3 regions of the Leucobacter triazinivorans genome follow, and region 3 is predicted to be linked to each of the others. Evidence: predicted binding sites of a transcription regulator. Region 3 holds the regulator's gene; each other region holds the start of a gene.
What was found. The regulator LexA, encoded in region 3, represses DNA repair genes until DNA is damaged. The targets are predictions, from matches to a motif close to TCGAACANNTGTTCGA.
Positions count from the first base shown of each region.

Region 1: the regulator LexA is predicted to act here: its motif matches at 1,744-1,759, upstream of EVS81_RS07975 (Rv2578c family radical SAM protein).
Region 2: the regulator LexA is predicted to act here: its motif matches at 3,556-3,571, upstream of uvrA (excinuclease ABC subunit UvrA).

Region 1 covers NZ_CP035806.1:1,756,725-1,764,228, forward strand. Annotated here, with positions in the region: gene EVS81_RS07970 (3-methyladenine DNA glycosylase) at 1-788, shown strand, start outside; gene EVS81_RS07975 (Rv2578c family radical SAM protein) at 674-1,735, opposite strand; gene EVS81_RS07980 (chorismate mutase) at 1,938-2,240, opposite strand; gene EVS81_RS07985 (adenylosuccinate synthase) at 2,359-3,645, opposite strand; gene EVS81_RS07990 (DUF3151 domain-containing protein) at 3,781-4,224, opposite strand; gene EVS81_RS07995 (YajQ family cyclic di-GMP-binding protein) at 4,371-4,859, opposite strand; gene EVS81_RS08000 (dicarboxylate/amino acid:cation symporter) at 5,111-6,550, shown strand; gene EVS81_RS08005 (YciI family protein) at 6,834-7,259, shown strand; gene EVS81_RS08010 (hypothetical protein) at 7,397-7,504, opposite strand, start outside.
Region 2 covers NZ_CP035806.1:175,456-182,959, reverse strand. Annotated here, with positions in the region: gene uvrC (excinuclease ABC subunit UvrC) at 1-571, opposite strand, end outside; gene uvrA (excinuclease ABC subunit UvrA) at 568-3,489, opposite strand; gene EVS81_RS00840 (helix-turn-helix domain-containing protein) at 3,649-4,287, shown strand; gene EVS81_RS00835 (RES family NAD+ phosphorylase) at 4,284-4,967, shown strand; gene EVS81_RS00830 (GyrI-like domain-containing protein) at 5,032-5,658, shown strand; gene EVS81_RS00825 (VOC family protein) at 5,668-6,060, shown strand; gene uvrB (excinuclease ABC subunit UvrB) at 6,273-7,504, opposite strand, start outside.
Region 3 covers NZ_CP035806.1:574,174-581,677, reverse strand. Annotated here, with positions in the region: gene metE (5-methyltetrahydropteroyltriglutamate--homocysteine S-methyltransferase) at 1-478, shown strand, start outside; gene EVS81_RS02655 (uroporphyrinogen decarboxylase/cobalamine-independent methonine synthase family protein) at 508-1,779, shown strand; gene EVS81_RS02650 (methylenetetrahydrofolate reductase) at 1,776-2,681, shown strand; gene lipA (lipoyl synthase) at 2,999-4,018, opposite strand; gene lipB (lipoyl(octanoyl) transferase LipB) at 4,015-4,797, opposite strand; gene lexA (transcriptional repressor LexA) at 4,902-5,567, opposite strand; gene EVS81_RS02630 (LysM peptidoglycan-binding domain-containing protein) at 5,822-6,247, shown strand; gene EVS81_RS02625 (DUF7882 family protein) at 6,308-6,646, opposite strand; gene EVS81_RS02620 (flavodoxin family protein) at 6,999-7,504, shown strand, end outside.

The sequences.
Region 1 (7,504 bases), 1.2 Mb from region 3:
GCTACTACACGGCCGCGACGAGCACGGGCGACGCCCTCGTCGATCTCGCCGCGTTCTTCGCGGCCCGCGGCGGCACCGTCGACTACGTGGAGCGACTGCTCGCGGCCACGCTCGACCGCACCCCCAGATACGGCTGCTTCGGCCTGCACGAGTGGGCGATGGTGTACCGGATGACCCCGGATCAGCTGCGCCACACGACGCTCCCGCTGCGCATCGGGCACGCGGCGACCGACCGCGTGGTCGAGACGCATCCGATCGGCTGCACGCACTTCGACGCGTTCCGCTTCTTCACGGACGAGGCCCGCCCGCTCAATGCGCTGCAGCCGACCCGCGAGACGCAGCCCGCCATGGAGCAGCCCGGATGCCTGCACGCCGGCATGGACGTCTACAAGTGGGCCGCAAAGCTCGGCCCCATCGTGCCGGGCGAGCTGCTGCTCGACTGCTTCGAACTGGCCCGGGACATCCGCGAGGTCGACATGCAAGCCTCCCCCTACGACGTGTCGGGCTACACGGGGGCCAGTGGCGAGCCGCTGATCCCGATCCCGATCGAGACCGCCGCGGGCAAGCGCGAGTACGTGCGCCGGCAGCGGGACTTCGCCGAGCGGGGCAACGCCCTGCGCGCGCGGGTGCTCGCGGCGATCTCGGTCGCTCGCGCAGCGCGCCCGACCGCGGCTCAGAAGAGCGTGGGCGCCGGGTCGCCGGGCACGGCCGCGATCGACGACTGCGACTCGCCCGCACCCGCGGCCACACGCTCGGCGCGATCCCGACCCGTCCACTCGAGGCCGTAGCGCCTGATGAGCGGTCGGATCCGCGCAGCGAGCTCCGCCCGGTACGCCTGCGGCGCCCGGCTGGCGGTGCCGGGATAGAGGGTGCGGTACATCGGCAGCAGCTCGGGATGCTCCCGCTCGAGCCAGGCGAAGAACCACGGCTTCACGTGCGTGCGCAGGTGCAGCGGACCGTACATGACGGAGCGCGCGCCCGCGTCGCGGATGTCGCGCAGCAGGGGCGCCAGGTGCGCCGCCGAGTCGGTGAGGCCGGGAAGCACCGGCATGAGGAAGACGTCGGGCGCGAATCCCGCATCGCGCGCCGCCGCGACGGTTGCCAACCGGGCCCGGGTGCTCGGCGTGCCCGGCTCGATCGATTGCTGCAGCTGCGGATCCGCGACCGCGATCGACATGGCCAGGTCGACGGGCACGCGCTCGGCCGCGTCGACGAGGGCGGGGAGATCGCGGCGCAGCAGCGTGCCCTTCGTGAGAATGGACAGCGGGGTGCGCGCACGCGCGAGCGCCGCGATGACACCCGGCATGAGCCGGTATCGCCCCTCCGCCCGCTGGTAGGGATCGGTGTTCGTGCCCAGCGCCACCCGCTCACCGCCCCAGGAGGGCCTGGCGAGCTCGCGCCCCAGCACCTCCGCCACATTGACCTTGACGACGACCTGCGAGTCGAAGTCGCGACCGGTGTCGAGCTCGAGGTAGCGGTGCGAACCGCGCGCGAAGCAGTAGACGCAGGCGTGCGAGCATCCGCGGTAGGGATTGATCGTCCACGAGAACGGCATGGACGATTCGCCCGGCACTCGGTTGAGCGCGCTCTTCGCGAGCACCTCGTGGAAGACGAGACCGGCGAACTCCGGGGCGCGCACCGTGCGCAGGTGGCCGGGCACCGCCGCCACCTCGCTCAGCTCGAGGCCGGGCAGCGCCGCCGACGACGCACCCACGCTCTGACCGCTCCACCTCATGCAGGTATTCGAACATATGTTCGAAAGATGCGCAAGCGCGCAGCGCGGAGCGCGCGGTGCGGAGCGCGCAGCGCAGGCCCAGCGGTACGCGGGCCCACCGCCGAGTGAGCGGAGCGCGCAGCGCGGGCCCAGCGGTACGCGGGCCCACCGCCGAGTGAGCGGAGCGCGCAGCGCGGAGTCGAAGCCCCGCGACCCAACCCCGCTACTCGCCCGCCCGATCGGCGATGCGCGTGTGGTGCTGGATCACCTCGGCCACCACGAAGTTGAACCACTTCTCCGCGAACTCGGGATCGAGGTGCGCATCCTCTGCGAGTGCGCGCAGTCGGGCGGTCTGCCGCGCCTCCCGCGCCGGGTCCGACGGCGGCATGTCGTGACCGGCCTTCAAGAGGCCCACCTCCTGCGTGCACCGGAAGCGCTCTGCGAGCATGTGGATGAGGGCTGCGTCGATGTTGTCGATGCTGGAGCGCAGCTGCTCCAGCCGCTCCTGCGGCGTCGGGTCGCTCACCTTCGCCTCCTATTCATCATTCTGCGCGACGGAGGAGTCGCAGCATCTCGATCTCCGGGGTGGATCCTGCGACTCGACCCTCGCGCAGGATGACATGGGCCTTGGGTGCAGCAGCGGCTCAGCCGAGGAGGTCGTGGCGCACCACGACCTGCTCGCGCTCGGGGCCGACGCCGATGGCCGAGATGCGGGATCCGCTCATCGCCTCCAGCGCGAGGATGTAGTCCTGCGCGTTCTTCGGCAGATCCTCGAACCTCCGCGCGCCGGAGATGTCCTCGGTCCAGCCGGGGAACTCCTGGTAGATCGGCCTGGCGTGGTGGAAATCGCTCTGATTGACCGGCATCTCGTCGTGCCGCACACCGTTCACGTCGTAGGCGACGCACACGGGGATCGAGTCGAGCCCCGACAGCACGTCGAGCTTCGTGAGCACGAAATCGGTGACGCCGTTGATGCGGGCCGCGTAGCGCGCGATCGGGGCGTCGTACCAGCCGCAGCGGCGGGGGCGGCCGGTCGTGGTGCCGTACTCGTGCCCCACCCGCGCCAGGTGCTCGCCGCTCTCGTCGAAGAGCTCGGTGGGGAACGGGCCGGCGCCGACACGCGTGGTGTAGGCCTTGATGACCGAGATCACGCGGTCGAGCTGATGCGGGGGGAGCCCCGATCCGGTGCTGGCGCCGCCGGCCGTCGCGTTCGACGAGGTGACGAACGGGTAGGTGCCGTGATCGATGTCGAGCATCGTGGCCTGCCCCGCCTCGAACAGGATCGTCTGATCCTGCTGCATCGCCTCGTGCAGCAGCAGCCCGGTGTCGCACACCATCGGCTCGAGCATCTCGCGGAAGCTCAGCAGATCCTCGGTGACCTCCTCCGGCGAGATCGCGCGACGGTTGTAGATCTTCACGAGCACCTGGTTCTTGAACTCGAGCGCCGCCTCGACCTTCTGCTGCAGGATGCTCTCGTCGAAGAGATCCTGGATGCGAATGCCGACGCGGTTGATCTTGTCGGCGTACGCGGGGCCGATGCCGCGCCCCGTGGTGCCGATCTGGCGCTTGCCCAGGAAGCGCTCGGTCACCTTGTCGAGCGTGCGGTGATAGGCGGTGATGACGTGCGCGTTGGCGCTGACCTTCAGCTTCGACACGTCGACCCCGCGGCTGCTCAGCGCGTCGAGCTCCTGCTTGAGCACGCCGAGGTCGACCACCACGCCATTGCCGATGACGGGCACGACGCCCGGGGTGAGGATGCCGGAGGGCAGCAGATGGAGCGCGTACTTCTCGTCACCCACGACGACGGTGTGACCGGCGTTGTTGCCGCCGTTGAACTTGACGACGTAGTCGACACGGCTGCCGAGCAGATCGGTCGCTCGCCCCTTCCCCTCGTCGCCCCACTGGGCACCGGTGATGAGCACTGCGGGCATCTCAGCCCCTTCCTTCGGCATAGGCAGATACCGAGCCAGTCTAGCGAGGGCCGCCGACGGGACCGCGAGCCGGACCGGCGCTCGCGCGGGCGCGCCCGCCGAGGATCCCGCGACGCGCGGGCCTCGAGGATCCTCTCAGTCGCCCGGTGCGTGCTCGGGGCGACCCTCGGGGCGCACCTCCATCGCGGCGATCGCGGCGGGATCGGCGCCGTCGAGGAACTCGGTGAGCCGGTCCACTTCGCCCTGCTCGCCGATGCTCGCCGCCGCCCGGCGCAGGGCGTAGAGCGCGCGGAGCACCCCGCGGTTCGGCACGTGCGCCCAGGACACCGGGCCGGCACCGCGCCACCCGGCCTTGCGCAGCGCGTCGAGCCCGCGATGGTAGCCGACTCGCGCGAACGCGTAGGCCTCGATCTCGCGCCCTTCGGCGTGCGCGGTATCGGCGAGCACCGCCCAGGCGAGCGGCGACTCGGGGTGGGCCCGGACGACGGCTTCCGGATCCGCGCCCGGCTGCAGCGCGGCCGCCGCGGGGTCGTCGGCCAGCAGGGTGGGCTCGGGGCCGAGCAGGTTCTCTCCGATCATGCGGACAGTCTATTGCCGGTCGTCGCGCCCCGACCCGCGCGCCTCACCCCCGGGCGCTCCCGTCGCGCAGCAGGCGCGCGACCTCGCGAACGCGTGGGCCCGCGGGCTCACGAGCCCCGCGGAGCGCGACGCGCGCCCGCTCGAGATCAGCGGAAGTTGACGAACTGCAGCGCCACGTCGACGTCGGCGCCCTTGAGCAGCGCGATCGTGTCCTGCAGGTCGTCGCGGCTCTTCGAGCTGACCCGCAACTCGTCGCCCTGGATCTGCGACTTGACGCCCTTGGGGGCCTCGTCGCGAATCAGCTTGTTCAGCTGCTTGGCGGTGGCCTGGTCGATGCCCTCCTTGAGCTTGGCGTCGATGCGGTACTCCTTGCCGCTCGCGTAGGGCTCGCCGGTGTCGAGCGCCTTGAGCGAGAGCCCGCGCTTGATGAACTTCGACTGCAGCACGTCGAGCACGGCGTTCGCCCGCTCCTCGGTGTTCGCCTTGACCTGGATCGACTCGCCGCTCAGCGACACGTCGGCGCCCACGCCTTTGAAGTCGTAGCGCTGCTCCACCTCCTTGCGAGCCTGGTTGACCGCGTTCTCGACCTCCATCGAGTCGATCTTGCTCACCACGTCAAACGAAGAATCAGCCATGCACCCAGCGTAAACGAAACGCGAAGCGTTTCGTAGCTGGGTGAACCCGCCGCCACGCGGCGCACCAGGCCTGAAGCCCCACGGCGGCGCCATCCGAGACGAATCTGAATACCAGGCATAATCTGGCCGAATGTTTTGCTAGGATACTCGGTGGCTCGGGCGCAGTGGCTCCGCGGTCGTGCGGGAGATCCGCGCGCGCCGGCGGATCCCGCGCCCTTCTTCTTTCCACCCGCTCCGAAAGGAACCAGAACGTGTCCGCACCCACGGCAGATCCCCAGCAGGCCCGCCGCCTGCCCCGGTGGGTCACCTCATTCGGCTGGCAGATCCTCGCCGCCCTCGTGCTCGGCCTCGTGCTCGGCGGCATCGCGATGTCGCTCGGCCCCGACGCCGAGGGCAACGAGAACGGCCTGCACGCCACGCTCTCCACCATCGGCAGCGGCTACGTCTCGCTGCTGCGCGCGGCGGTCGTACCGCTCATCTTCACGGCGATCGTGTCGAGCATCGTCGGCCTGCGTCGCGTCACGAACGCGGCGCGCCTCGCCGGCCAGACGCTGCTCTGGTTCGCCATCACCGCCCTCATCGCGGTGAGCATCGGGATCGCGCTCGGCGTCGTCCTGCGGCCCGGCGCCGCGGCCTCGCAGGCCGAGCTCGAGACCGGCGATCCCTACACCGTGGGCACCTGGTGGAACTTCCTCACCGGGCTCATCCCCTCGAACTTCCTCGGGCTCACGGTCGGCGGCTCGGCCGACCTCGAGACCGGCGCCCTCTCCGCCAGCCCCGGCTTCAACGTGCTGCAGGTCATCGTGATCTCCGCGGCCGTGGGCATCGCCGCGCTCAAGATCGGCGAGAAGGCCGAGCCCTTCATCCGTCTGACCGAGTCGGCGCTCGCGGTCATCCAGAAGGTGCTGTGGTGGATCATCCGGATCGCCCCCATCGGCACGCTCGGGCTCATCGGCAACGCGGTCGCCGAGTACGGCTGGGACAAGATGGGGTCGCTCACCTGGTTCGTCGCGGTGCTCTACCTCGGACTCGCGCTCGTGCTGTTCGTGGTCTACCCCGTGCTCGTCAAGGCGCACGGCCTGTCGATCCGGCAGTACTTCTCGGGCGTGTGGCCCGCCGTGCAGCTCGGCTTCGTCAGCCGCTCCTCGATCGGCACGCTGCCGCTCACCGAGCGCGTCACGGAGCGCAATCTCGGGGTGCCGCGCGGCTACGCCTCGTTCGCCGTGCCGCTCGGAGCGACGACCAAGATGGACGGCTGCGCGGCGATCTACCCGGCAGTCGCGGCGATCTTCATCGCGCAGTTCTTCGGCATCGAGTTGACGCTCGTGCAGTACCTGCTCATCGTGCTCGTCTCGGTCGTGGGCTCGGCCGCTACCGCCGGCACCACGGGGGCCACGGTCATGCTGACCCTCACCCTCTCGACGCTGGGCCTGCCGCTCGAGGGCGTCGGCCTGCTGCTCGCGGTCGATCCGATCATCGACATGGGCCGCACGGCGGTCAACGTCGCCGGTCAGGCGCTCGTGCCGACCCTCGTCGCGAAGCGCGAGGGCATCCTCGATCTCGATCTCTACAACGCCCCCCGCAAGGGGCTCGCCTTCGACAACGACGATGTCGAGGCCGCCGAGGCCGCGGGATCCGGTTCGGGCCCGTCGTCCGACGAGATCCGGGATCCCGCGCCCGCGAAGGCGTAGCGCCGGCGCCGTCGGCAGCACACCGCAGCAGCGCACCGCAGCAGCGCGCCGCAGCAGCGCACCGCAGCAGCGCACCGCAGCAGCACGCCGGTGCAGCACATCGCAGATAGGAGTCCCGTTCTGCCGCATCCCGCCGAGGGAAGCGGCAGAACGGGACTCCTATGCTCGTTGCGGGTGCGGGGATCGGCGAGGCTTCCCGTCACGAAGTCGACCCCCGCGGTTCCCATTCGGCGTGTTGAGTGAGAGGGTCGAGAGGAACCCTCCCGGCGATATGGAGAACATCATGAAGTACATGCTGATCATGCGCGACACCGACGAGGCGTACGAGGCGTCGAAAGCGGTGCCGTTCGAGGAGATCCTCGAGGCCATGGGCCGCTACAACGAGGAGCTCATCACGGCCGGCGTCATGGCGGGCGGCGACGGGCTCGCGCCGCCGGAGGAGGGGTTCGTCGTCGATTTCTCGGCAGATCCCCCGCTCGTCACCGACGGCCCCTACGGCGAGACCGAGGCGCTCTTCAACGGCTTCTGGATTCTGGAGGTCGCTTCTCGCGCGGAGGTCGAGGACTGGGCGAGGCGCTGCCCCCTCGGCCCGGGCAGCAAGCTCGAGGTGCGCCGCATCCCGGGCATCGACGAGTTCCCCCAGGACAACGAGTGGGTGCAGAAGGAGAGGGAGCACCTCGCGAAGGCCGACGAGCGCGGGCGGGCGTAGGGCACGGTCGCGGCCGCGCGGAGACCTCGGGCGCACGCAGCAGGAGTCGCGTTCTGCCGCTTCCGCGCGAGCGAAGCGGCAGAACGCGACTCCCACCTGAGATGAAACCGGGGTGCACCGCCCCGGGGCGATCCTCCCTACCGCACCGAGGCGCGGCGCATCGCGAACCAGGTGCCGACGAGCGAGATGAGGATCACGACGATCACTCCGATCGCCAGCCCGCCGCCGGTGAGGCCCATGAGGAT
Region 2 (7,504 bases), 400 kb from region 3:
TGAGCTTCTGCGAGCAGGGGCCGCTGCAGCGGCCGATCTGGCCGGCGAGACAGGGCCGTCCGCTCTGCATGGCGCGCCGGTAGTCGGCGTCGTTGCAGGTGCGGATGGGGAACGCCTGGTGCAGCAGCGCCGTGGTCTCGCGCAGGGCCCAGACCTTGGGGTACGGTCCGAAGTACCTCGCGCCGCGGATCTTCTCGTTGCGGGTGATGATGAGACGCGGCGCCTCCTCACGCAGGGTCACCGCCAGGTACGGGTAGGTCTTGTCGTCCTTGAACTGCACGTTGAAGGGCGGCTTGAACTCCGTGATCCAGGTGTGCTCGAGCACGAGCGACTCGGTGTCGGTAGCGACCACCGTCCAATCGAGCTGGGCCGCGAGCGACAGCATGGTGCGGGTGCGCGGCATGAGCGAGTGGATCGGCTGGAAGTAGTTGGCCAGCCGGGCTCGCAGGTTCTTCGCCTTGCCGATGTAGAGCACCCGACCGTGCCGATCGCTGAAGCGGTAGACCCCCGGACTCGTCGGGATCTCGCCCTGTGCCGGGCGGAACGAGAGGCGGTGGTCGTCTGGGCTCAAGCCGACTCCCGCTGCGCGTGCTCGCGCCGGACCGCTCGTGCGGACTTCGCAGCCCACCCCTCGAGCACCTCCCCGAGAAAGCGCCCCGTATGGCTCTCCGGATGCTTGGCCAGCTGCTCCGGGGTGCCCTCGGCGAGGATGGTGCCGCCGCCGGATCCGCCCTCGGGCCCGAGATCGATGATCCAGTCGGCACTGCGGATCACGTCGAGGTTGTGCTCGATCGTGATCACGGTGTTGCCCTTGTCGACCAGGCCGTTCAGCACGAGCAGCAGCTTGCGCACGTCCTCGAAGTGCAGGCCCGTGGTGGGCTCGTCGAGCACGTAGATGCTGCGGCCATTCGAGCGCTTCTGCAGCTCGGTGGCCAGCTTCACGCGCTGAGCCTCGCCGCCCGAGAGAGTGGTGGCGCTCTGCCCCAGACGCACATAGCCGAGACCCACATCGACGAGCGTCTTCATGTATCGGTGGATCGAGGAGATCGGGCGGAAGAACTCCTCCGCCTCGGCGATCGGCATCTCGAGCACCTCAGAGATGTTCTTCCCCTTGTACCGCACCTGGAGAGTCTCGCGGTTGTAGCGCTTGCCGCCGCACGCCTCGCAGGCCACGTAGACGTCGGGCAGGAAGTTCATCTCGATCTTCAGAGTGCCGTCGCCAGAGCATGCCTCGCAGCGGCCGCCCTTGACGTTGAAGCTGAAGCGACCGGGCAGATACCCGCGGGTCTTGGCCTCCGGGGTGTCTGCGAAGAGCGTGCGGATCTTGTCGAAGACACCCGTGTACGTGGCCGGATTCGACCTCGGAGTGCGCCCGATCGGGGCCTGATCGACGTGCACGACCTTGTCGAGGTGCTCGAGGCCGGTGACACGGGTGTGCTTGCCGGGCACGAGACGGGCGCCGTTGAGCTGGTTGGCGAGCACGCGGTAGAGGATGTCGTTGACGAGCGTCGACTTGCCCGACCCGGAGACGCCGGTGACAGCGGTCATCACCCCGAGCGGGAAGACCGCGTCGACGCCCTTGAGGTTGTTGGAGCGCGCGCCCACGACCTTGAGTTCCCGCTTACGGTCGCGCTTGCGGCGCTTCTTCGGCGTCTCGATGCTGCGCCGCCCGGCGAGGTAGTCGCCGGTGATCGAGCGGGAGTTCTCGAGCAGCTCGCCGTACTCCCCCGAGTGCACGACGGTGCCTCCCTCGACGCCGGCGCCGGGGCCGATGTCGACGATCCAGTCCGCGGCCTCGATCGTCTCCTCGTCGTGTTCCACCACGATCAGCGTATTCCCGAGATCCCGTAGCTTCAGCAGGGTCTCGATCAGTCGGCGGTTGTCCCGCTGGTGCAGGCCGATGCTCGGCTCGTCGAGCACGTAGAGCACGCCGGTCAGCCCGGAGCCGATCTGGGTGGCGAGCCGGATCCGCTGCGCCTCGCCGCCGCTGAGCGTGCCCGCCGCGCGGGCGAGGGTGAGGTACCCGAGGCCGACCTCGATGAGGAAGTCGAAGCGCAGGCGGATCTCGCGCAGCACCTGGGCGGCGATTCTCGCCTCGCGCTCCGTGAGCCGGACCTCGTCGAAGAAGCGCTTGGCGTCGGTGAGGCTGAACGCCGTGACGCCCGCGATCGATTCGCCGTTGACGGTGACCGCGAGCACCTCGGGCTTGAGGCGCTGCCCGTGGCAGGTGTGGCAGGGCACCTCGCGCAGGAACTCCTGCCAGCGATCGCGCTTCGCGTCGCTCTCGGCCTCGGCGTACTGGCGCTCGATGAACGGGATCACGCCCTCGAAGCCGCTCGAGTACTTGACCTCGCGGCCGAAGCGGTTCTTCCACCGCACGTTGACCTTGAAGTCGTTGCCGTACAGCACCGCCTGCTGCACGTCGGCGCTCAGCCTCTCCCACGGCGTGTCGAGCGAGAAGTCGAGGTCGTTCGCGAGGCCCGTGAGCAGCTTCTCGTAGTACTGGTAGAGGCTCTTGCCCTGGCTGGTCCAGGGCACGATCACGCCCTCCGTGATGGAGAGTTCGGGATCGCCGAGCACGAGATCCTCGTCCACCGACATGCTCGTTCCCAGACCGGAGCAGGTGGGGCACGCGCCGAAGGGCGCGTTGAACGAGAAGGTGCGCGGCTCGATCTCCGTCAGCTGGACGGGGTGCTGATTGGGGCAGCTGAGGTTCTCGGAGAACACCCGCGTGCGCTCCTCGGCCTTCGGGTCGAGATCGACGAAGTCGATGCCCACGATGCCGCCCGCGAGCCGCAGCGCGGTCTCCAGCGAGTCGGTCAGGCGGCCGAGCACATCGGGACCGGCGACGAGGCGATCCACAACCACCGAGATGTCGTGCTTGATCTGCTTCTTCAGCTTCGGCGGGTCCGACAACTGCACCATCTCGCCGTCTACGAGCGCACGGGAGTACCCGCTCGCCGCGAGATCCTGGAAGAGGTCGACGAACTCGCCCTTCTTCTTGCTGACGACCGGGGCCAGCACCTGGTAGCGGGTGCGCTCCGGGAGATCCATGAGGCGATCGGCGATCTGCTGCACGGTCTGCGACTCGATGCGCTCGCCGCACACCGCGCAGTGCGGGATGCCGACGCGCGCCCACAGCAGACGCATGTAGTCGTAGATCTCGGTGATCGTGCCCACCGTGCTTCGCGGATTGCGGTTGGTCGACTTCTGGTCGATCGAGACCGCGGGGCTGAGCCCCTCGATGAAGTCGACGTCGGGCCGATCGACCTGGCCGAGGAACTGCCTCGCGTATGCGCTCAGGCTCTCGACGTAGCGCCGCTGCCCCTCGGCGAAGATCGTGTCGAACGCGAGGCTCGACTTGCCGCTGCCCGAGAGTCCCGTGAAGACCACCATGGAGTCGCGGGGGATGCTGAGATCGAGGTTCTGAAGGTTGTGGACGCGTGCGCCTCTGACGCTGATGTGCGCGTGCGAGGCCGACGAGCGGATGGGGGCGGGACTGGGGTGGGCGGGCGTGGAAGTCACTCGCCCATTCTACGTCGCCCGACGGGCTATTCGAACATATCTACGACGAGTTTCGCGGGTGGCGCACTTTCCGGGAGGCGTGCTTTCGGGTACTATTGACGCAAGTACTCGAAAGGTGTTGAGATGTCGATCGCACAGCTCCCCGGCAGTGGTGCCGCTGCCCCGCGGGTCGCCCGAGACCGGGTGGCCCGGGATCGTCTGCTCGCTCTCGTCACCCAGATCGAGGGCGACGGCCTCGATGTGGCAGAGGAGATGCTCGCCGGGATCGTGGCCCACCAACACGCCGGGACCCGGGGCCTCACGAGCACCGAGGTGTCGGTGCTCGATCGCCTGGGTGTGGGCGAGGCCGCGCTGCAGGCGCCGACGGCGCTGCCCGCGACGACCCGGGGCCGCCTCTGGGAGCGGCAGGCGGAGCAGCAGTCCTGCACCGTCTCCGAGGCCGCCGACATGCTCGGGGTGACGGCCGCCCGCGTGCGCCAGCGCTGCACCGCGGGCACGCTCCTCGCGCAGCGCCGCAGCGAGGGCTGGCGCCTTCCGCGCTTCCAGTTCCCCGACGGGCGCGAGCCCCGCGGCTGGTCCGCGGTGGCGCAGGCGATACCTCCGGGCACCCCGCTGCTGCTGACGGAGCGCGTGCTCACCTCCCCCGCGCCGCGGCTGCGGGTCGACGGCGAATCGCTCGCGCCGCTCGAGTGGCTCGCGCAGGGCGGGGATCCTGCGACCGCGGCTGCGGCGGTCGACGACGCGCTCAACCGCCTGCCGTGAGCGAGACCCTGCCCCCGCCCGATCCGGCGCGCTTCCCCGACCTCGCGGAGGATCCCCGGTGGGTGCGGGAGACAGCGGCCGGCACGCTGCACGCCCGGATCTTCCGCGCGGGTGGCGCGCACGCCGTCGAGTGGTTCGAATTCCGCGAGTTCGGCCCGCTCGACGCGCGCTTCGACCCGCATCCCGAGCCGACGGGCGAGCATCCCGGATGCGGGGTCATGTACACCGTGCTCGAGGGAGCTGGGGCCGGCGAGAATGACGATGCGGTGCTCACGACCGCGCTCGCCGCCTGTCTGCTCGAGGTGTTCCAGCAGCATCGCATCATCCGCCGTCGGGCGGGATCGCCGACCCTCGCCGTGTTCGAGACCGTACGCCCGCTCCGCCTGCTCGATCTGAGCGACAGCGACTGGGTCGCGGTGGCGGGCGGCAACGCGGCCATCGCCTCGGGCGACCGCGAACGGTCGCGCGAGTGGGCGCGTGCGATCCGCGCGGCCTACCCTGAGATCGACGGCGTGCTCGCATCATCGTCGGTCGTGCCCGCGGCCCGGATCGCCGCGCTCTGGGCGCCGACTGCCGACGCGCTCCCCCGGCACCCCCTCGCCCTGCTCGAGCTCGACCGCGAGGAGCTCACCGGGGTGATCGATACGATCGCCGAGCGCTACGGGTACCTGCTTCTCTAACGACTCGTCACGGGCGCGGGCCCGAAGCGCGGGAACGTCCGGCGCTTCCGCATACACTGACCGCATGGACGGCACGGCGGGAACCAAGATCGACCTCAAGAAGGAGCTCGACGCCTACCGGGCCCGACGCGGCGAGTTCCGCGTCGTCGACGTGCCCCCGATGCGGTACCTGATGCTCGACGGTCACGGCGATCCGAACAGCTCGCCGGAGTTCGCAGAGTCCGTGGAGTCGCTCTACCCGCTGGCCTACGCGATGAAGTTCGCGAGCAAGCGCGCACTCGGTCGGGACTACGTCGTGCCGCCCCTCGAGGGGCTGTGGTGGGCCGACGACATGACGGCGTTCACCTCGGCGCGCGACACGTCCGCGTGGGAGTGGACGCTCATGCTCATGGTGCCCGAGTGGCTCGACGGTGCGGCGTGCGCCGCTGCAGTCGCGCAGGTGCGCGCGAAGGGCGGTGCGCCCCGCCTCGACGAGGTGCGGTTCGAGGAGCTCGCCGAGGGGCTCTGCGTGCAGACGCTGCACGTCGGCTCCTTCGACGACGAGGGACCGGTGCTCGATCGGATGCACGGTGAGTTCATTCCGGGCCAGGGGCTGACGCTGGCAGGCAAGCACCACGAGATCTACCTCAGCGACTTCCGCCGCGTCGCGCCCGAGAAGCAGCGCACGATCCTGCGCCAGCCGGTCGTGTAGTTTGGGCACATGGCGCTCAAGTTCGACTTCATCGGTATCGTGACGGCCGACCTCTCGGCCTCGCTCGCGTTCTACCGACTCCTCGGGATCAACACTCCCACGGATCAGGACGATGCGCCTCACGTCGAGGTGGAGCTCCCCGGCGGCATGAGGCTGGCGTGGGATCCCGTTTCGACGATTCAGAGCTTCGACGCGGGCTTCACGCTGCCGACGGGTGAGAACCGGATCGCGCTCGCGGTGCAGGCCGACTCCCCCGCCGAGGTCGACGAGGCCTATGCTCGGGTGATCGCCGCAGGCCACCGCGGCCACGCCGAGCCCTGGGACGCCCCCTGGGGACAGCGCTACTCCACCGTGCTCGACCCCGACGGCAACTCGATCGACATCTACGCGCCACTCGTCTGAGCCGCGTCACGCAGACGGGCTGGTGTGCAGCATCCCCATGGGTGTGCAGCCTCGCGGCAGCGTGTTCGGTGCAGACCTGTGACTTGGGTGCACACCTGTGACTTGGGTGCACACCTGTGACTTGGGTGCACACCTGTGACTTGGGTGCAGACCTGTGGTTTCAGGGTGCGGCCCGGCAGGCAGCACACCCCACGGCGTGAGGTCTCAGGGGCTCAGAGATGCCCCGCCGCGTCCATGCTGCGCAGCTCGCGCTTGAGCTCGGCGACCTCGTCGCGCAGCCTGGCCGCGAGCTCGAACTTGAGCTCCTCGGCGGCCGAGAGCATCTGCCCGGTGAGGTCGGCGATGAGCTCCTCGAGCTTGGCGGCGCCCTCGCCCGCGATCGCCCCGGCGCGCGCGGCCGCCTTGCCCTTCGCCCGCTGCGGTGACGCGCCCGTGCGCTGGGCGTGAGCGCCCGTTCGCGAGAGCACGTCCTCGGTGTCCGCAGCCTCGCGCGCAAGCATCTCGGTGATGTCGCCGATCTTCTTGCGCAGCGGCTGCGGATCGATGCCGTGCTCCGTGTTGTACGCGACCTGGATCTCGCGCCGGCGGTTCGTCTCGTCGATCGCCTCGCGCATGGATCGGGTGACGGTGTCGGCGTACATGTGCACCTGGCCGGAGACGTTTCGGGCGGCGCGGCCGATGGTCTGGATGAGGGAGGTCGAGGAGCGCAGGAACCCCTCCTTGTCGGCGTCGAGGATCGAGACGAGGGAGACCTCGGGCAGGTCGAGACCCTCGCGCAGCAGGTTGATGCCGACGAGCACGTCGTACACGCCGGCGCGCAGCTCGGTGAGCAGTTCGACGCGGCGCAGCGTATCGACGTCGGAGTGCAGGTAGCGCACCCGGATCCCGGCCTCCTCCATGAATGTGGTGAGCTGCTCGGCCATCTTCTTGGTGAGTGTGGTGACGAGCACGCGCTCGTCTCGTTCGGCGCGCACCCGCACCTCCTCGAGCAAGTCGTCGATCTGACCCTGCGACGGCTTCACGACGATCTCGGGATCGACGAGGCCGGTGGGGCGGATGATCTGCTCGACCACGCCGTCCGCCAGTTCCATCTCGTACGAGCCCGGCGTGGCGGAGAGGTACACGGTCTGACCGACCCGCTCCTTGAACTCGCCGAACTTGAGCGGCCGGTTGTCGAGCGCGCTCGGCAGCCGGAAGCCGTGATCGACCAGGGTGCGCTTGCGCGAGGCGTCGCCCTCGTACATCGCGCCGATCTGGGGAACGGTGACGTGCGACTCGTCGATCACGACGAGGAAGTCGTCCGGGAAGTAGTCGAGCAGGCAGTGCGGCGCCTCCCCCGGCTGCCGCCCGTCGATGTGTCGGGAGTAGTTCTCGATCCCCGAGCAGAATCCGATCTGCTCCATCATCTCGAGGTCGAACGTCGTGCGCATGCGCAGGCGCTGCT
Region 3 (7,504 bases):
GCGCGAGCTGCTGCCCCTCGACGCCGATCGCCAGGCGGCCTACCTCGAGTGGTCGGTCGGCGCGTTCCGACTGGCCACCGGGGGAGCCGCGCCGGAGGTGCAGATCCACACGCACCTCTGCTACTCGGAGTTCGGCGAGATCATCGAGGCGGTCGACGGACTCGACGCCGACGTCACCAGCATCGAGGCGGCCCGCAGCCGCATGGATGTCGTCGAGCCGCTGGGGGCGCACGGGTACTCTCGCGGCATCGGCCCCGGGGTTTACGACATCCATTCTCCCCGCGTGCCGAGCGTCGACGAGCAGGCCGAGCTCATCAGGATCGCCGCCGCACGCATCCCGGGCGAGCAGTTGTGGGTCAATCCCGACTGCGGGCTCAAGACCCGCGGCTACGAGGAGACCGTGGCGAGTCTCACCAACCTGGTGCTGGCGGCTCAGGTCGTCCGGGCGGACGAGCCGAGCGGCGCGGGAGTGGCGTGACGGCCCCGGGACCCGGCGAGGAGCCGACCGTGGCCCCGGGCGCGATCCCCGAGGCCGTAGGTGGGCGCTGGCCGCAGGGGGAGCTCCCCACCGAGGCCGTCGGCTCGCTGCCCCGCCCGGCCCGACTGCAGCGAGCGGTGCTCGACGCGGAGACGGGGCTCGCGACCCTCGCCGAGCTGCGGGACGAGCAGGATCGCGCGGTGCGCGACACGCTGCAGCGGTTGGCGGCGACCGGCTCGCCGATCATCAGCGACGGCGAGCAGCGGCGGCAGAGCTTTGCGAGCTACCCGCTCGGCAGCGGCGGTGACGCCGCGGTCATCGAGGAGGGGCCGGTGTTCGCCGTATTCGCCGACGGCCACCACCGGGTGATCCCGAGCCTCGCGCGGGCCCCATTCCGCTTTCGCGCCTGGGCGGCCGACGACGTCGCCGCCGCGCGCGAACTCACGGGGGTGCCCCTCAAGCAGGCCGTGATCTCGCCCTCGATGCTCTCGCTGATGGTGCCTGCCGCGGGACTCGGTGCGTACACGCGCGAAGAGTTCCTCGACGACGTGGTGTCCGGCTGCGCCGAGGACATCAGGCGCTGCTTCGCCGCGGGAGCCTCTCGAGTCACGATCGACTTCACCGAGGGCAGGCTCGCGCTGCGCCGCGACGTGCGGGCCCCCTGGGCGGGACCGGAGGCGCTCGGCGGATTCATCGAGCTCATCAACCGGGTGCTCGAGCGGCTCGGCCCCGCTGAGCGCGCTGCGGTTGGTGTGCACACCTGCCCCGGCAACGACAACGACTCTGCGCACAGCGCCGACGTCGACTACGCCGAGTTGATCCCCGAGCTCTTCCAGATCGAGGCGGGCTACTTCCTCGTGCAGGCGGCGAGCGAGAGGGATCCGGATCGTGTGGCCCGGCTGATCGGGCGTCAGCTGCGACAGCGCTCGCGCGGGGCGGACTCGGCTCCGCGGGTGCTGCTCGGGGTCACCAGGCCGACCAGCCCGAAGCTCGAGACCGCGGAGCAGATCCGGGACCAGCTCGTGCGTGCGGCGCGGTTCATTCCGGCGGAGCTGCTCGGCTCGACCGATGATTGCGGGTTCTCGCCCTACCTCATCGACGAGAAGCCCCGCCACGGCTCTCCGGACTTCGCGCGCGACGTCGCCTTCGCCAAGATCGCGGCGCGCGTGCGCGGCACGGCTCTGGCGAACGATGAGCTGGGCGGAGGAGCATCGGCCGAGCCGCTCTTCGACGCCGCTCCCGGCGACACCGGACGTCCGGCGCCGCGGGAACCCGTCGCACAGGGCGGCGAAATCTCGTGAACGCGGTGCTGCTCACCGGAAGCGCCCCGACGCGGGCGCGATTCTCCTTCGAGGTGTTCCCCGCGCGCAGCGGCGCGGCCGCGCTCGCACTCGGGCACGCGGTGCAGCACCTCTCGGCGGCCGATCCCGATTTCATCTCGGTCACGTACGGCGCCAACGGATCGAACCGCGATGCATCGCTGGATCTGCTGACGTACCTGCGCGATCACACCGACGCCCTGCCGCTGGCGCACCTCACCACCGTCGGCGAGAGCCGTGAGGTGGTGCGGGAGACGATCCACGGCATCATGAACGCGGGAGTGCACGACTTCCTCGCGCTGCGCGGCGATCCGCCTCGAGGGCTGGGTGAGGAGGACCCGCGTGTCGCCGGGTCGCTGAGCGCGCTCGAGCTCGTGGAACTCGTCACTGAAGCGCGCGCCGAGCGGCCGCCGCTCACGAGCGTCGGGCGAACGGCCGTCGCGGCGTATCCGAACGGGCATCCGCTGTCGCGCTCGCGGGCCGACGACATCGAGTGGCTCATCGCGAAGCAGGAGGCCGGAGCGCAGTTCGCGATCACGCAGCTGTTCTTCCGGGCCGAAGAGTACCTGTCGTTCGTGAGCGACGCGCAGTCGGCAGGGCTGCGGATCCCGATCCTGCCCGGGCTCATGCCGGTGTCGACGAGCGGGCAGCTGCGCAAGGTGGCCTCGCTCGCCGGCCGCCCGGCCCCCGCGGGGCTCGAGCGCGAGATCGAGGAGCTCGGCGGGTACGCGCCCGAGCTCGGTGTCGAGCACACGGTCGAGCTGGCGCGCGAGCTGCTCGCCGGCGGTGCACCGTCGATCCATCTCTACACCTTCAACCGGCACGAGCAGGTGCTCGCCGTGCTGCGCGAGCTGCACCTGCTGACCCCCGACCCGGTGCGGTGACGCGGCCGCGCGACCGCGCTGCCTGCCCGCCGCCGACCTGCCCGCCGCCGACCTGCCCGCCGCCGACCTGCCCGCCGCCGACCTGCCGCACCTCCCCTTCGTTCGACCGCAAGCCCTGTACGCGCGCCAGTTGTTGCGCCCAAAACTCAGGGGAAGCGACATCTAGTGGCGCGCGTAGGTGGAGCGTGCGGGCGTGCGGGCGTGCGGGCGTGCGGGCGTGCGGGCGTGCGGGCGTGCGGGCGCGCGGGCGTGCGGGCGGGCGAGCGGGCGGGCGGGTGGGCGGGGAACTTCGCGCGCGTAGGTGGAGCGTGCGGGGCTCACACCGCCTGCGGGAACGACTCGGCGGCCCGGTCGGCCAGGTGCTGCAGTGCCTCCGGGATGGCGCGGCCCGTGCGCGCCATGGTCTGCGCCCAGAGCCGGCCGGCGCGGTACGACGAGCGCACGAGCGGCCCGGCCAGCACCCCCGCGAACCCCATCGCATCGGCCTCGGCCTTCAGCTCGACGAACTCCTCGGGGCGCACCCAGCGATCGATGGGGTGATGAAGCTTCGAGGGGCGCAGGTACTGCGTCAGAGTCAGGATGTCGCAGCCCGCGTGCCGCAGCTCGCGCATCGTGCTCGTGATCTCCTCGCGCGTCTCGCCCATGCCGAGGATCAGGTTCGACTTGGTGATCATGCCGGCTTCGCGAGCCTGCGCCAGCACGCCGAGCGAGCGCTCGAAGCGGAATCCGGGGCGGATCCGCTTGAAGATGCGGGGGACCGTCTCGAGGTTGTGGGCGAACACCTCGGGCGCGGCCTCGAAGACCTGGGCGAGATCCTCGGGGCGGCCGCCGAGATCGTCGGCGAGCACCTCGACGCCCGATCCCGGGTTGAGCTCATGGATCTGTCGGATCGTCTCGGCGTAGAGCCACGCGCCGGTGTCCGGGAGATCGTCCCGGGTGACCCCGGTGATCGTCGCGTAGCGCAGCCCCATGGTGCGCACCGACTCGGCGACGCGGCGCGGCTCATCCGTATCGAGGGGCAGTGGCTTCCCCGAGGTGATCATGCAGAAGTCGCAGCGCCTCGTGCATATCGAGCCGCCGATGAGGAAGGTGGCCTCGCGATCCTCCCAGCACTCGAAGATGTTGGGGCAGCCGGCCTCCTGGCAGACGGTGTGCAGGCCCTCCTGCTGCACCAGCGCGTGGACGTCCTGATATTCGGGGCCCAAGCGGGCGCGGGTCTTGATCCACTCCGGCTTCTTCTCGATCGGGGTCTCGGCGTTGCGGGCCTCGATCCGCAGCAGCTTCCGCCCTTCGGGCTCGGGGCGGGTGCCGGTCGAGGGCAGGATCCGCGCGCTCACTCGGCCGCCTCGTCGAGCGCGGTGGAGAGCAGTGCCGAGAGCGACGGGGCGATGTCGGCCGGGGTGATCGGGCGGCCCGCCAGCTCGCCGAGAGTGGTCACGCCTGCGTCGGTGATGCCGCAGGGCACGAAGCTCTCGAACGGGGCGAGGTCGTTGCTGCAGTTGACGGCGAGACCATGCGTCACGATACCGCTGCTCGTGTGGATCCCGATCTGCGCGAATTTCGCAGGGGAGGGCCCGCCCGCCTCGGCCCAGACCCCGGCGCGGCCGGGGATGCGGAAGCCGGCGACGCCGAACTCCGCCGCGGTCCCGATGATCACCCGCTCGAGCAGCCGCACGAAGTCGACGACCCTGAGGCGCTCTCGCAGGCGGATCACCGGGTAGACCACGAGCTGGCCCGGCCCGTGCCAGGTGACCTTGCCGCCGCGGTCGACCGGCACGACCGGCGTGCCGTCGCGCGGGTACTCCTCCGCGAGCGCGCGCTTGCCGGCTGTGTAGACCGGCGCATGCTCGAGCAACAGCACGGTACCGCGATCGACGCCGTCACGGATGCGCTGCACTGCCTCGCGCTGCAGTTCCAGCCCCCGTGGATACGGGACGAGATCGGGTGCCAGCCCAGCGGTGACGAACGGCACGGTGCGGGCACGGGAAGGGGTGGTGGTGGCGTCGGCGGCGGCGGCGTCGACGGCATGGATGGCTTCTGCGGCTTCTTGAGCCTGTGCGGCGCGGACCGCCTGTGCGGCGGCGACCGCGAGGACATCGGTGAGCGTGGGCGACATGCTTTCCAGGCTATTTATACCGAGTTCAACAAATCAAGTCGGAAATGCAGAAGGGCCGCGGATCCGAGTGGATCCGCGGCCCTCGAATCGGTCCGTGCGCGAGCTCAGACGGAGCGGAACACCGCGACGACGCGTCCCAGCACCTCGGCGTGGTCGCCGAGGATCGGCTCGAAGGCGCTGTTGCGGGGGAGCAGCCAGGTGTGCCCGTCTCGGCGGCGGAACACCTTGACCGTGGCCTCTCCGTCGAGCATCGCGGCGACGATGTCGCCGTTCTCGGCCTCGCGCTGCTGGCGCACCACGACGAAGTCGCCGTCGCAGATGGCGGCGTCGACCATCGAGTCCCCGACCACGCGCAGCATGAAGAGCTGCCCATCGCCGACGAGCTGGCGGGGAAGCGGAACGAGCTCTTCGACTTGCTGCTCGGCGGTGATCGGCACGCCTGCGGCGATCTGGCCGACGAGCGGCACGTACGCGGCCTCCTCGGGCTGCTGCGTCGGGGACTCGGCGACGGCGCTGCTCGTTTCGGCGAGCTCGACCAGGATCTCGAGCGCGCGGGGCCGATTGGGGTCGCGGCGGATGTAGCCGCCGAGCTCCAGTCGGCTGAGTTGATGGGTGACGCTCGACAGTGAGGAGAGGCCGACGGCGTCGCCGATCTCGCGCATGCTCGGGGGGTACCCGCGGCTTTCGACGGAGCGCGCGATGTACTCCAGGATCGCCTGCTGCTTCTCGCTCAGGGGCTTCGTGGAGTGGGGCGCGGCAGCGTTGCTCATCGCTGTCCTTTCTCGGCCGGGCGGCGCTTCTGGTGACGCGATCCGTGAATGTCAGTGGTTCCTGGTTCGGTGATCCCGTTGCTCGAAACCCTAGTCGTTGATTTCGGAGGCGGGCAAACATGTGTTCGAGTGTCGCGGAAAAGATCGAAACGTATGTTCGATGAATCGCTTGCGGTTTCGGATGCTCGAAGATATATTCGAAACAGATGTTCGCACGGTGCGGCCGGCGAGGGTCGATCAGAGAGGACACCATCATGAATGCGCAGACGATTCCGGCCCAGGGCGCGCTCGAGATCGCGTCGATTGCAAGTTCCGAGGCCGACGGCGGCACAGTCAAGCTCCGGCTCACCCGTCGCGGGCGCGTGGTGTTCGGTGGCCTGGCCACGGTGCTCGTGGCGGGTGTGCTCGCATTCCTCGCTGCGCTCGGCGCCCCGCAGGCGAGCGCATCGGATTCCGAGAGTGCGCAGCTCTTCCCCTATGCGGTCGTGCAGCCGGGGTCCTCGCTCTGGTCGATCGCCACGGATCTCGACCCCTCCGCCGATCCCCGCGATCTGGTCGCAGAGATCGTGCAGCTCAATCAGCTCGATGGATCGGGCGTTGACGCGGGACAGGCGCTCGCGGTGCCGATGCGCTACGCCGAGAGCCCGACGGTGGTGTCCGCTGACGAGTTGGGCCTGTGACCGGCCGGGGCCGCGAGCGCCGACCGGGTGACACGCTCGGGCCGCGAGTGTCCCAGGCCTTCACTCGCCGGCAGCTCGGCGGCTCTGCACCGCGCGTTCGGGGATGACCAAGAGCCCGCGGGTGCCGTAGGACCCGCTCATGAGGGCTGAGATCCACTCGCGCGACAGGGGCCCGGGGGCGGAGCTCGAGAATTCGAAACCGATCGGTGACGACGGCGAGACCCACAGCGTCACCGGTCCAGCTGCACGTGGAGCATTGGTGCTGGTGTCCCGCGGGTGCCAGGTCAGGAAGAACGACTCCCGTCTGCGCAGCTTCGCCGTGATCACATAGCGCAGGTGTTCCAAGGTTCGGTCATCGAATTCGTAGCGGTGCGATCTTCCATACAGGAGCAGTCCCAAGGTGAGCCTTCGTGTCGATACCCGGACGCTCGCCCGAGCGGGCGTGAGCGCACAGGGACGGCCCTGCTGGCTTGACCGTAGCAGCGAGGAGGCTCACCCCTCGGGGTGTACTTTCCCGGCTCTCGCCCCCGTATACTTCCTGCTCATCCGTGCAGGACGGCGCGATTCGCGTCGTGTGCCAGAGGTCGTCGGACTCGCGGCTGCGCTTCGATCCCTAGCGCGGTGCGGGCGCGAGCGAAACCCCCTGCTCGCGCTGTGCGACGCTGCCTAGCCTGGGCGCATGGACACCTCGACGAATACCGACGCGCACTCCGATTCCGATGACTCGGTCGCCCCCGAGTTGACGGCGCTCATGATCAACTGCACCCTCAAGCCGGCGCCCCGGCCCTCGAGCGGCGACCTCCTCGGCGGGCAAGTGCTTGCGGCGCTCGCCGGGCACGACGTGTCCTCGCGCAGTCTGCGCGCCGTGGACCATCGCATCCTCCCCGGCGTCGAGGCAGACATGGGTGAGGGGGACGCCTGGCCGGCGATCAGGCGCGCCGTGCTCGACGCGGACATCATCGTGCTCGTCACTCCGACTTGGCTCGGCCAGCACTCGAGCGTGGCGCAGCGGGTGCTCGAGCGGCTCGACGCGGAGCTGGGAGCGACGGACGACGCCGGCCGCCCGACCCTGTTCGACAAGATCGCTATCCCGGTCGTCGTGGGCAACGAGGACGGGGCGCACCACATCACCGCGATCCTCGCGCAAGCGCTCGGCGACGTCGGGTTCACCGTTCCCGCCCAGGCCTCTGTGTACTGGAACGGAGAGGCGATGCAGAAGACGGACTATCGCGATCTCGACTCGATCCCGGAACCCGT